2 regions of the Pseudoalteromonas sp. OF7H-1 genome follow, and region 1 is predicted to be linked to the other one. Evidence: predicted binding sites of a transcription regulator. Region 1 holds the regulator's gene; the other holds the start of a gene.

The links. The regulator MetJ, encoded in region 1, represses methionine synthesis genes. The targets are predictions, from matches to a motif close to TAGACGTCTAGACGTCTA.
Region 2: MHN30_RS20075 (methylenetetrahydrofolate reductase) is a predicted target of MetJ. The motif match lies at 4,741-4,758, and genes of this name have one in related genera.

What each region holds. Positions count from the first base shown of each region.
Region 1 covers NZ_JAKRFX010000003.1:410,976-417,452, reverse strand. Annotated here, with positions in the region: gene hslV (ATP-dependent protease subunit HslV) at 1-152, opposite strand, end outside; gene MHN30_RS06020 (SPOR domain-containing protein) at 223-753, opposite strand; gene priA (primosomal protein N') at 767-2,938, opposite strand; gene rpmE (50S ribosomal protein L31) at 3,153-3,368, shown strand; gene MHN30_RS06005 (malic enzyme-like NAD(P)-binding protein) at 4,140-5,381, shown strand; gene metJ (met regulon transcriptional regulator MetJ) at 5,463-5,783, opposite strand; gene metB (cystathionine gamma-synthase) at 6,128-6,477, shown strand, end outside.
Region 2 covers NZ_JAKRFX010000020.1:52,589-59,065, reverse strand. Annotated here, with positions in the region: gene tsaD (tRNA (adenosine(37)-N6)-threonylcarbamoyltransferase complex transferase subunit TsaD) at 1-784, shown strand, start outside; gene plsY (glycerol-3-phosphate 1-O-acyltransferase PlsY) at 1,046-1,636, opposite strand; gene folB (dihydroneopterin aldolase) at 1,761-2,111, shown strand; gene folK (2-amino-4-hydroxy-6-hydroxymethyldihydropteridine diphosphokinase) at 2,119-2,607, shown strand; gene MHN30_RS20080 (undecaprenyl-diphosphate phosphatase) at 2,604-3,404, shown strand; gene MHN30_RS20075 (methylenetetrahydrofolate reductase) at 3,738-4,694, opposite strand; gene MHN30_RS20070 (pitrilysin family protein) at 4,965-6,477, shown strand, end outside.

The DNA.
Region 1 (6,477 bases):
GTACCGCCAGCGAAACCTGCCAGTACTTTACCATTGTATAGACGACGAACTTTACGTGCGTTGCCTTTCATAACTGTGTTACCAAGCGAAACTTGGCCATCACCGCCGATAACCACTTTGTCATCGCGACGAACACTAACGATGGTAGTCATAGTAATCCTTATTTGGGCCTGTGCCCGTGTAACTCTAGATTAGTAGGAAATATGGGTAGACTTATAAAAATCAAGTCCAGCCCCAAATCCCGCAGCCAAATATCCCAACACGTTGCAATTTGTTTTTATCGCTCTCGGCTAAACGTTTGGTATCGTAGGGACCAAGACGGACACGATACCAGACACCGTTACTCCCTTCGGTACGACGGATCTCTGCGATTAATCCAGCAAACGCAACTTTGGCTTTCATGGCTTCGGCTTGGCTATGGGTTCTAAATGAACCACACTGCATTTGATAGGGGCCTTTGCTCTCGATCTCTTTAACTTCGACCTTGATTTCATGATTTTTAATTTCTTCAATGAACTCAGGTGGGCGAGGCTTTGGTTTACTAACCTTTTGCTCGGCAACTGGGTGCGGATTTTTGGCTTGCTCTACTTCTTTAGGATCGGCATTGGTTTTTATAAACCAAAGACCGTAGGCAAACCCACCGATCAGTAGAAATGCAAAAATAGCAGCAATAACAGGAAATTTTGCCGATTTTTCTGGCTTGTCTTTCCCCTTGCCTTTAGGTTTCTTATTGATGTAATCGTGCTGTGCCATAGGTTATTTGATTTTAATAGCTATCCATTGGATCAACATCTATGCTCCAGCGTACTCGATTGGCAGACTCATGCGTAGCAATATAGCGCGCAAGTTGCGAAAGGTAGTCCCGCAGCACAGTGCGTTGTTGTGCGTGTATATGTAATTGATATCTGAACTTTCCAGCTATTCGTTCAAGTGGTGCTGGAATTGGACCCAGCAATTGTATACCAGGATAGGGGGTAGCTGGAACCAAATCCGACAAAAAGCGCAATACTGTATTTATATTTGTTGCCTCGGCGCGGATGATAGCTAAGTGTGCGAAGGGGGGAAGCATAGCTTCTTCACGCTCTTGTAAGGCATATCGCGCGAAGTCGCCATAACCATTATTGATTAAATCTTGCAATAATGGATGTTCTGGAAAATGCGTTTGCAATAACACGGTTCCCGCTTCACCGGCGCGTCCGGCTCGTCCAGCAACTTGCGTAATAAGCTGCGCCATTTGCTCGGTTGCTCTAAAGTCGCAAGAGTAAAGTCCTGAGTCCACATCCAAGATAATCACAAGACTGACATCAGCAAAATGGTGGCCCTTGGCAAGCATTTGAGTGCCGACCAGAATTCGCGTGCCACCTTGATTAATTTCTTCAAGGGCGCTTTCAAGGCTGCCCTTACGGCGCGTAGAATCTCGGTCAATGCGAGTGACGGGAATATCAGTGAAGCGTTCGCTTAAAAAGCCTTCGAGTTGTTCTGTACCAAGCCCTGTGGGCATAATTTGGGTGCTGCCGCAATCTGGACATTGTCGCGGTACAAAGTCCTGCTCACCGCAATGATGGCATACCAAGCGGTTCATGTTTTTATGGTACGTGGCGCTGGTAGAGCAATGTTTACAGGTATTAAGCCATCCGCATTCGTGACACATCAATGTTGGTGCAAACCCCCGACGATTTAGAAACACCATAACCTGCTTACCGCGAGCGAGTGTTTTTTCCATCCAATGTAAACTCATTGGTGAAAACCCGCCTTGTTCTGGCTGACCTTTCATGTCTACAAGGTGAAATTGGTTATCGTGCTGGGTCTGCGCTCGTTTACTCAGTGTGACGAGTTGGTATTTGTTGGTAATGGCTTTGTGTAATGTTTCTAATGCCGGTGTTGCTGTTCCCAAAAGCAAAGGGCAGTGTGCCTGATGCGCTCGAAATGCAGCGAGATCTCTGGCGTGATAGCGCAGGCCTTCTTGCTGTTTAAACGAGTTGTCGTGCTCTTCGTCAACGATGATCATGCCGAGATTTTGAAATGGCAAAAAAATGGCCGAGCGAGTACCGATAACCAAGGCGCTCAGACCCTTTTCGGCGCGACGCCAAGTATGTAGGCGCTCGTTATCGGTTAGATTTGAGTGCCATAAATCAATGGGCAGGTTATTAAAGCGCTTTTTGAAGCGGTTGACCGTTTGTGGTGTAAGTCCAATTTCAGGCACCAAGATCAGTGCTTGTTTACCCGCTTTTATTATGTTTTCAAGGCTCTGTAAGTAGACTTCGGTTTTACCACTTCCCGTTACACCTTCGATTAAAAAGGTACGGTAACCGACTTGTGCATTGACGGCGCTGCAGATAGTCGCTTGCTGGTCGTTTAGGCGTGGCTTTTCGCCTAGCTGTAATTCATTTTGCGACCAATCGCTATCATGCTCAATAGATTGTGAGATAAGCGATTTTTCTTCCAATGCTTTAATTGTTTGGCTAGCAAATCCGAGCGCTTTTAGTTCGCTTAATTTTATTGCGCCACCTTCATATAATTGAGAAAGCAGTGCTTGTTGCTTTTTGGCTCGCAGTGTTGGTAGTTTCTGCCCTTTTTCCGTTAATCTGACGACAGGGATCTGAGTTTTGTCTGGGCTTCCACCCTCTCTAAGCACTGCCGGTAGTGCTGTGAATAAGGTATCGCCAATTGGATGACAGTAATACTGAGAGACAAAGTGTAAGAAGCTAAGTTGTGCTTGGCTAAAGACAGGATGCTCGTCCAACACCTCAATAATTTGCTTGAGTTTTTCTTTTGGTACATCGGTGTCGTCTTTTTTAGCAAGCGCAATCGCTGTGCAGCGACGGTTGGCGAAATTGACGGTGACTCTCATTCCTGCTTCAACTTGCATGGTTGGTGCTAGCAAATAGTCGAATGTTCGGTGCAGTGGCAGCTTTAAAGCTACTTCAAGAATGAGCATGTATTACAATTCCATAAAGTGAGCGCAGTGACGAAGTATATACCTAAGGTGGTACGAATTGAAAACGTACTCAGAGGCGGTGATAAAAAACTCTGAAATATTGCTTGTAGATTGTTCAGTTAGGCACTAAAATACGCGTCCACATTTTTGTATAACTACGTATGGTGCCAGACTTCGGGTTTGGAGAGCGATACGGCCTTAACTAGAGGTTGCTATGAAAGAAGGTATTCACCCTAATTACGAGACGATCACTGCATCGTGCTCTTGCGGTAACAAGTTCGAAACTCGTTCAACGCTATGTAAAGATATTCACCTAGACGTATGTTCTGCATGTCACCCGTTCTACACTGGTAAGCAGAAGATCCTTGACACAGGTGGCCGTGTAGATCGCTTTAACAAGCGTTTCGGTGCACTTAGCAGCAAGAAGTAATCTTGTTGGTCTAGTCGAAAAAAGCACCCTATGGTGCTTTTTTTGTGCCTGTTTGAAAATACCTTCCCGATTTATACATCCTATTCTGCATCAACAGACAGACCGTCAGTCATCCCGTCTTATTGTGTCTTTTATTCTTCTAAAATAAAAAACTTGCCAGTTTGGCAGCAAAACTTTACTGATTTCTTGGGTAGAGTAAAAACTCTATTTAGCAGATAAATATTGAACATTTACGAGCTTAAGTTGTGAAAATAATCAAAGCTCATATAGTAATTAGTATCAGGTATGAGCACTTAATATAAACTAAAGTCAGTATATTGCGATTAAATGTCGGTATCTTGACGTTAAAATTAGTTAAGTTGCAATTTTCTTATTGTTTTTATAGTTGGTGTACATTTGTGCTAATTTTATACATTTTGTGCTGGTTTTAGCGTCTTGTTTTTTAAGTTTTAGTCATTTTATTTGTGAAATATTTCTTAAAATTGAGCTTATCTTCTCGGAAAAGTATAGAAAATGCCGTGCTAGTGGATAGACCTGATTTTACTTGAATAATGAGCAAAACTCGGTATTGTGTGAATACGGTCGATTAACTATATGTCCTATTGACATACCGCGACAGCAAAGCACATACGCTTGTTGAGTGGTTGAATGTCGTCGCTCATATAGTTAATCGCACTGTGTGTTGCTGTAACCAGCTAGCTAGGTTGCCAACATTCAGAATGCGAACGTTTACCACACTCTCACATTAACTTCGTAGGAAAATATCGCGCCATGACAGACTTTCGTCAACAAGCTCTAGATTATCACGAGAAGCCCGTTCCAGGTAAAATCAGTGTTGAACTCACTAAACCTGCCGAGACCGTAAAAGACTTAGCACTTGCATACAGCCCAGGTGTTGCAGAGCCAGTACGTGAAATCGCGGCTGATCCGGCGAATGCATACCGTTACACGGGTAAAGGAAATATGGTTGCGGTGATCAGTAATGGTACGGCAATTCTTGGCTTAGGTAACTTAGGTCCTTTGGCGTCAAAGCCTGTTATGGAAGGTAAGGCGCTATTATTTAAGCGTTTTGCGGGCCTTGATTCAATCGATATCGAAGTTAAGCACAACACCACCGAAGACTTCATTAATACTGTGGCAAATATCGCAGACACATTTGGTGGCATTAACCTTGAAGATATTAAAGCGCCAGAGTGTTTTGAAATTGAGCGCGCGCTAATTGAACGCTGTGACGTTCCTGTATTCCATGATGATCAGCACGGCACTGCAATTGTAACCGCTGCGGGTATGCTGAATGCGTTGGAAATCCAGGGTAAAGATATTCATGATGCGATTATTGTGTGTCTTGGCGCGGGTGCAGCCGCTATTGCTTGTATGGAATTACTGATCAAATGCGGTGCTCAACGTGAGCACATCTATATGCTGGACAGAAAAGGCGTGATCCATACTCGTCGTGATGACCTAAATGAATACAAAGAGCTGTTTGCAAACAACACGGATAAGCGTACGTTACAAGACGTGATTGCAGATGCGGACGTATTTGTTGGTGTTTCTGGCCCAGACTTACTTTCTGCTGAGGATCTAAAGCTAATGGCTGACAAGCCAGTGGTATTTGCTTGTTCTAACCCAGATCCAGAGATCAGCCCTGAGGTTGCACACGGTGCACGTAATGATTTGATCATGGCGACAGGTCGCTCAGATTATCCAAACCAAGTAAATAACGTGCTGTGTTTCCCGTTTATCTTCCGTGGTGCGCTTGATGTACGTGCAACCGCTATCAATGACGAGATGAAGATTGCAGCGGTTGAAGCAATTAGAACGATTGCGAAAGAGCCTGTGCCTGCTGAAGTGTTAAAAGCGGCTGATGTGGATAGTCTTGAGTTTGGTCCTGAGTACATTATTCCAAAACCAATGGATCCGCGTTTGTTACCTCGTATCGCAAAAGCGGTAGCGGTAGCTGCAATTGAATCAGGTGTGGCACAAATCGATATGCCAGCTGGATATATGGAATAGTACCATTGGTATTATCCAAATGAAAAAAGCCTCGATTGAGGCTTTTTTTGTGTCTGTATGTCCACAGAGAAAGAGTAGTTATCACTCTTCGTTTATTTCTGGGATCTCCAAACCGCGCTCTTCCATTATTTGTCTTACCTCTAACGGAATACGCTCTGGGTTATCTTTTCTCAAGTCTTCATCGCTCGGCAGTGGCTGACCTGTGAAGGCATGTAGAAACGCCTCACATAAAAGCTCACTGTTCGTGGCATGACGTAAGTTATTCACTTGGCGACGTGTACGCTCATCAGTTAGCACTTTGAGTACATTCAGAGGTATGCTCACCGTGATCTTTTTTACTTGCTCTGCTTTCTTACCGTGTTCTGCATATGGGTGAATATACTCACCGTTCCATTTTGCCATAATTGTGTACTTGCCTCAGTTACATCAATGCCAATATGACTGGGTTCTGGTCTACATTATTCACCAACCGCATGAATATAGGGATAACCTTACGAATTAAAGATAAATCCCAAACTCAAATAGATGAATAAACTAATCCGCCATAGCGAGATAGAAGAATCTCTGCCATAGTTTTCAATAACTCAGTCGTATTAGCAACGCCTAGAGTGGCGAAATTTTATCGGTTTAAAAAAGATAGTCAAATACTAGTTATTTAGCCATTTAGCAGTATAAATGTTTTGACTTCTAGTTTCTGTTGTTCTAACCTTTTAGACGTCTAAACATCCAACTATCTAGGTGACCTTATGAGTCAAGTTAACAAATCGACGGTTGCAGTGCGTCATGGTATAGAAGCTGATAAAGCACATGGGGCAGTAGTGCCACCGCTTTACCTTTCTACCACCTATTCTTTTGCCGATTTTGATACCAAACGCGACTACGATTATGGCCGCAGTGGTAACTTTAATCGTGATGTGCTTGCACAGGCACTTACCGAACTTGAAGGTGGTGCTCGTGGCATTATTACCGCGACTGGCATGGCTGCCGTTCACCTAGTAACTCAGCTACTTAACCATGACGATACGCTGGTTATTCCACATGACTGTTATGGTGGTAGCTATCGCTTGTTTACATCGCTTGCTAAGCGTGGATTGCT
Region 2 (6,477 bases), on a different contig from region 1:
TTATACCGCAGGGCCAGGTTTGGTCGGTGCTTTGTTGGTTGGCACCTCAATTGGTCGCTCGTTAGCGTTTGGTTGGGGGATCCCAGCCGTTGCCGTACATCATATGGAAGGCCATTTGCTTGCCCCAATGCTTGAAGACGATAAACCAGAGTTTCCATTCGTTGCGCTGTTAGTTTCTGGTGGCCATACCATGATGGTCAAAGTCTCGGGTATCGGTGAGTATGAGGTACTTGGCGAATCAGTGGACGATGCCGCTGGTGAAGCGTTTGATAAAACCGCAAAGCTGCTCGGTCTTGATTATCCTGGCGGCCCAATGCTTGCGAAAATGGCGACACAGGGTAAAGCAGGGCGATTTACTTTTCCAAAACCGATGACAGACAGACCTGGTCTGGATTTTAGTTTCAGCGGATTAAAAACCGCAGCGGCAAACACGATCCGTAACGAAGGCGATGACGAGCAAACGAAAGCAGATATTGCTCATGCTTTTCAAACCGCGGTCGTAGAAACGCTAGCGATCAAGTGTAAGCGAGCACTGAAAGAAACAGGCATTAAAAGCCTGGTGATTGCAGGTGGCGTCAGCGCCAATACTGAACTTAGGCAAAAGCTTGAGCGCATGATGCTTGGCATGAAAGGGCGAGTTTATTACCCGCGCACTGAATTTTGTACAGATAATGGGGCGATGATAGCTTATGCAGGAATGCAGCGTCTAAAAGCAGGTCAGCATGCGCCACTTGATATGAAGACTAAACCGCGTTGGCCGCTGGATAGTCTAGAAAAAGTCTAGGGCCTGTTGAACTTTGCTGTTTGATTTTTGTTCTCCTGAGTGTGTTTTGGTCGCGACGCTCGACTTGCCGCCTAGTAATCTAGGCAAAAGTTGAGCAACAATGAACAAAGCGCACTCAGGTGAACCCAAAGGGCAGCGCTTGATTAGCATTTCTACTGTGTTCTCGCCTGACTCACATAGAATAACTATGCTACGCAGGCTCTGCCTTGTACAAATACCAATCAAACTGATGCAAAAACAAACTTGAAAGGTAAACAGGCCCTAGTCTTTAGACTTTTTCCCAACCTTGGGCTCTTTACCACTCAAGAGCCTTTTAATATTTGCTCTATGACGAATAATAATCACCACAGTTAAAAAGCTTACCGGCACCGTATACAGCGGTTTTATCCACCATGTGTAAAGTGGAGCAGCTGCGACTGCGACAATCGCTGCGAGTGAAGAGTAGCGTGTTAGCGCTAGCACTACGAGCCACGTACTAATCAATAGCCCACCCAATGACAAGCCGATGGGTAATAGCGCACCAAATGCTGTTGCTACTGCTTTACCACCGTTAAAGTGGAAGAAAATAGGATAAATGTGACCAAGGCATGCGCTTACGGCTATTGCACCTAGCCATACAGGTTCTATTTTTAGAAAGTAAGCTCCCCACACCGGGATGGTTCCCTTTAAAATATCGAAGACGAGCACCAGCGCAGCTGGGATCTTTCCTCCCAATCTTAATACATTGGTTGCGCCTGGATTATTAGAACCATTAAAGCGTGGATCTGGTAGATGGAATAACCGACAAACCAGAATCGCTGAGGAAATCGATCCCAATAAATAAGCACATACGCACATTAAACTGATTAACACTGTCTTCCTTATTTTTTATTGCGTTGTTTTGGGCTATGATCGGCGGTCTTAAGTCCTGCACAGATCGCGAATTGCGATTAGAAAATGCGGGTGAATTACAGCGATAAACATGTTTGGAGTTTACATGGATAAAGTCTATATCTCACAGCTACACGTCGAAGCCATAATAGGAGTGTACGACTTTGAAAAAGAAAGTAAACAAAGCCTTTACTTTGATGTTGAGATGTTGACCGATATTAGCGCTGCCGCTCGTCATGACGATATTAATTTGGCGGTTGATTATGCCAAAGTGAGTGAGCGTATTATTGCGCATACCCAAGCAAAACCCGTTGAGCTATTAGAAACCTTAGTTGAACAGCTTGCTGCAATGATCCTAAATGAATTTAATGTACAACAAGTGCTTATAAAAGTGAGTAAACCTGCTGCCGTGCCACAAGCACAAACGGTTGGTGTAGAAATTGTGCGTAAGAAGTAGAATTATCATGGCACAAATTTTTATCAGTCTCGGCTCAAACATAGAAAAAGAAAAAAATTTGCTGAGTGGTTTGAGGATATTGATAAAACACTTTCCGGATTTTCAACATTCGAGTGTTTTTGAGAGTGAAGCCGTCGGGTTTGCAGGAAATAACTTTTATAATTCGGTCTTTGCTGCACAAACACAGCTGTCTTTAGACGAAGTGTATAAACTGCTCAAGTTGATAGAATACGATCATGGTCGTCGCTGTAGTGAAAAGAAGTTTAGTCCACGCACATTAGATCTCGATATTCTCTTTTATGATCACCTTATTTGTTCATCACCCGCTCAGTTGCCTCGGGATGAAATAACCAAAAATGCCTTCGTGCTTCAGCCATTAGCTGAACTAGCTCCTGATTTTATCCATCCTGTTGAGGGTAAAACCATTGCTCAGTTATGGCAGGAGTATCACAACCCAACTCAAAAATTATGGAAAGTGGAGTTTCCCAAGCAATGAGCTTTATTGAGATTGTCGTCCTTGCAATTATTCAAGGTCTCACTGAATTTTTACCTATTTCGAGTTCTGCCCACTTACTGCTACCTTCACAGGTACTAGGTTGGCAAGATCAGGGTCTTGCCTTTGATGTTGCTGTTCATGTTGGTACTTTGCTGGCTGTCGTTATTTATTTTCGACAAGACATTGTTAGCCTACTGGCAGGATGGTTCAAGTCATTCTCAGGTACGCACTCGAAAGAAAGCCGGCTGACTTGGTGTATTGTGGTTGCCACCATTCCATTCGTGATCTTAGCCCCATTACTTAAAGACATCGTAGAAGTTTACTTACGTAGTGCTTGGGTGATTGCAACATCGACGATAGTATTTGGTTTACTGCTTTGGTATGCCGATGTGAAAGCGAAACAAATCAAAGACGAATTTGCCTTAAACTGGAAAAGCGCGCTGATATTGGGGCTTGCACAAATTACCGCTGTTATTCCCGGCACATCGCGTTCAGGCATTACCATCACTGCAGGTTTATTACTCGGGCTTGATAAGAAAAGTGCGGCGCGCTTTTCGTTTTTAATGTCTATTCCGGTCATTTCTATGATGGGACTGTATTACAGTTTAGAGCTTGCTACCGGCGATGAAGTGGTTGATTGGAATGCGCTATTAAGTGGTGCAGCACTGTCGTTTATCTCAGCTTATGCCTGTATCTTCTTTTTTCTGAAAATCATAGAGCGCATGGGCATGATGCCATTTGTCATTTACCGCTTGTTACTTGGGGTGGGATTAATCGCTTTCTTGAGCCTAAGTTAATCTGGGCTTTGAATAATCCAGCAAGGTTAACAGAAAAGCCAGCTTGATGAAGCTGGCTATAGGGCCTGTTGGCCTTCGCTGTTTGGTTTTTGTTCTTCTGAGTGTGTTTTGGTCGCGACGCTCGACTTGCCGCCTAGTAATCTAGGCAAAAGTTGAGCAACAATGAACAAAGCGCACTCAGGTGAACCCAAAGGGCAGCGCTTGATTGGCATTTCTACTATGTTATCGCCAGACTTACATAGAATGACTATGCTACGCAGGCTCTGTCTTGTATAAATACCAATCAAACTGCTGCAAAAACAAACTTGGAAGATCAACAGGCCCTAGACTGCATTAAGCAATTTGCTTTTCCGCAAGGCATAATTCCATGGTCGCCTTCAACAGTCGATAAAGGTTTATCGACGCGTCAATTTCTTCTTTTCGGTTTGTTAAGCTCTCAATATTTAAGCCAAGAGAAATATCTAGGTGTGAGCAGCTTTTTAAGATTTGATCTAGATTCTCTCTACAAATACGAATTGACTCACTTAGTGTGTTTTCTGAATCTAACATGCGCCATTTGGTTGCTTCTGGTACTGAGATCCCCAGCCACTCCATAAACTGCAAGGTTTTTTCCCCACCACATGGAGTAAAGGTAAGAATAATGCGTTTTGGTGTTTGCCCTTGCTGTTTACAGGTGCGAGCATAGCTCGTGATAAGATCTATGGTTGCTTGAGCGTCATACACTGCTTGGGAAACAAAAAATTGGCAGCCTTGCTCTGTTTTATCAATTAATCTTTCGTGTTCATTACGCTTACTGGCGTGGCGCTCTGCAATCGTTACACCACCTAAGAAAAAGTTATCTTGATGATGCTTCAGTACATCATAGGCTTCAGAAAGCGGTAACTTAATATCGCCTTGTGAAGATGGACTGCCCACTAATACGAGATTGTTTAACCCATACTGCTGTTTGGTGCTGCTTAACCAATCGCCAAAAGCTTCACTGTCGCGCTGTGCCACACTTTTATACGTAATTACATCAAGGTGCGACAATTCGCGGATCAACTGACTATATTCACACGGATCAACGGTGTGCTTAAAAGGAAATGGGCGTGGTACTTGAGTACGACTGCTTTCATCTTGAATGTCATAGATGATCACGCCGTCGTATTCAATCTCATGTAAACGGCCCAAAAGCTTAGCGGCAATTGATTTTAGCTGCTCTGGGTCGGTGCCAATCTTAGGTGGTGTGGTACCAATTAAATATACCCCTTGGTTAGGGTCAATGATTTTCTCTTGAAGCGTTAAAGCCATAATCCTCATTCCACAAAAGCATTTCTGTATCTCTTTACTAATATAGCAGCCATTTAGACGTCTAGATAGATTTTTTTAATGAAAGAATTTCAATAATTATGAATTTATCTCAAGCGCTCAAACCAAAATTTCATATTTGTTTACACATTAGGGTGGTAAATCACCTTGGAAATTAGCGAATTAGTATGACTTTGGGGCATAATCAGGAGGTTTGCTAACGTAAGTGAACACGACTTACTTAGAATAAAAAATATGATTAGGACCAAATTCATGAAATTCAAATTACTAGCAACCAGCTTTGCCGTAAGCTTAGCGCTTAGTGGCTGCGCAGCGACGAATTCAGACCAAGCTCAACAGTCAGCTGTAAGTACTCAAGCTGCCCAATCCAATAAAGTATTCGCCCAAGATTATGTTTTGGAAGAGCTAGAAAATGGCCTTCGCGTCATGGTAGTTAAAACTAACTATCCTGATGTGGTATCGCTACAAATTCCGGTTTCTGTTGGTTCGCGTAATGAAGTTGAAGCGGGTAAAACCGGCTTTGCTCACTTCTTTGAGCATATGATGTTCAAAGGCTCAGAAAAGTATCCACAAGACGTTTATTCGGACATTTTGAAAAATTCAGGTGTTGATAATCGCGCTTACACCACCAATGATTACACGAACTACCACCTAAATTTCTCAAAGCAGCATTTAGATAAAGTATTAGAAATTGAAGCGGATATCTTTCAAAACCTAACTTACAGTGAAGAGCAGTTTCGTACTGAGGCACTAACTGTTAAAGGTGAGTACCTTAAAAATAATGCTAGCCCAGTTCGAAAACTGCTTTCTGCGGTAAGAAAAGAAGCATTTGACAAGCATACCTATAAACACACGACAATGGGCTTTTTTGAAGACATCGAAGCAATGCCAGATCAGATGGCCTATGGTAAAACCTTCTTTGAGCGTTTTTATAAGCCTGAGTATGTATCACTTGTGATCGTAGGTGATGTAGATCCTAAAGAAACTATGGCTATGGTGAAGAAGCATTGGGGTAATTGGAAAAAGGGTGACTACCAAGCCGATATTCCTGTTGAGCCAAAGCAAGACAAAGCGCGTTACGTTCACGAAAAATATGATGGCTTACCGGGTCACTGGTTGCTAGTTTCGTATAAAGGCGCTGCATGGGAGCCGAAGAAAAAAGACCGAGCGGCACTTGATCTGATCTCGCAGCTTTATTTCTCTGAAAACTCAGCGCTGTATCAAGAGCTAGTGGTAGACAAACAGCTTGCAAGCCAAATGTTTACCTATAACCCTGAAACCAAAGACCCTGGTCTTCTACATGTTTTCGTTAAAGTAGAAGATGAAAAAGATTTGGCGACAGTGCGTGATGCAATCAATAACACTTACGCAAAAGCACGCACAGAGCTGGTAGATGAAAATAAACTTGCTGCACTTAAATCAAACCTAAAGTACAGCTTTATTAACGGCCTTGACTCATCACAATCTATTGCTTCGACACTCGCGAGCTACATGCATTTTGAGCGTGATCCTGAAGTGGTGAATGCGCTATATGCTAGTGCTGATAAAGTCACTGCAAAAGATATTCGTGATATTGCCAATAAATACTTTGTGGACAGCAGCCGCACAACGGTGACTATGTCTGCACTTGAGTCTGTCTCTGGTTTTGATAAGGAAGTTAACTTAGACAAGTTAGTGGCAAAAATGGACAAGCCAGTAACGCGTTATTTCAACGTATTAGACAAGACCAATAACTCACCGCTGGTGGATGTGAACTTTCTTTTTT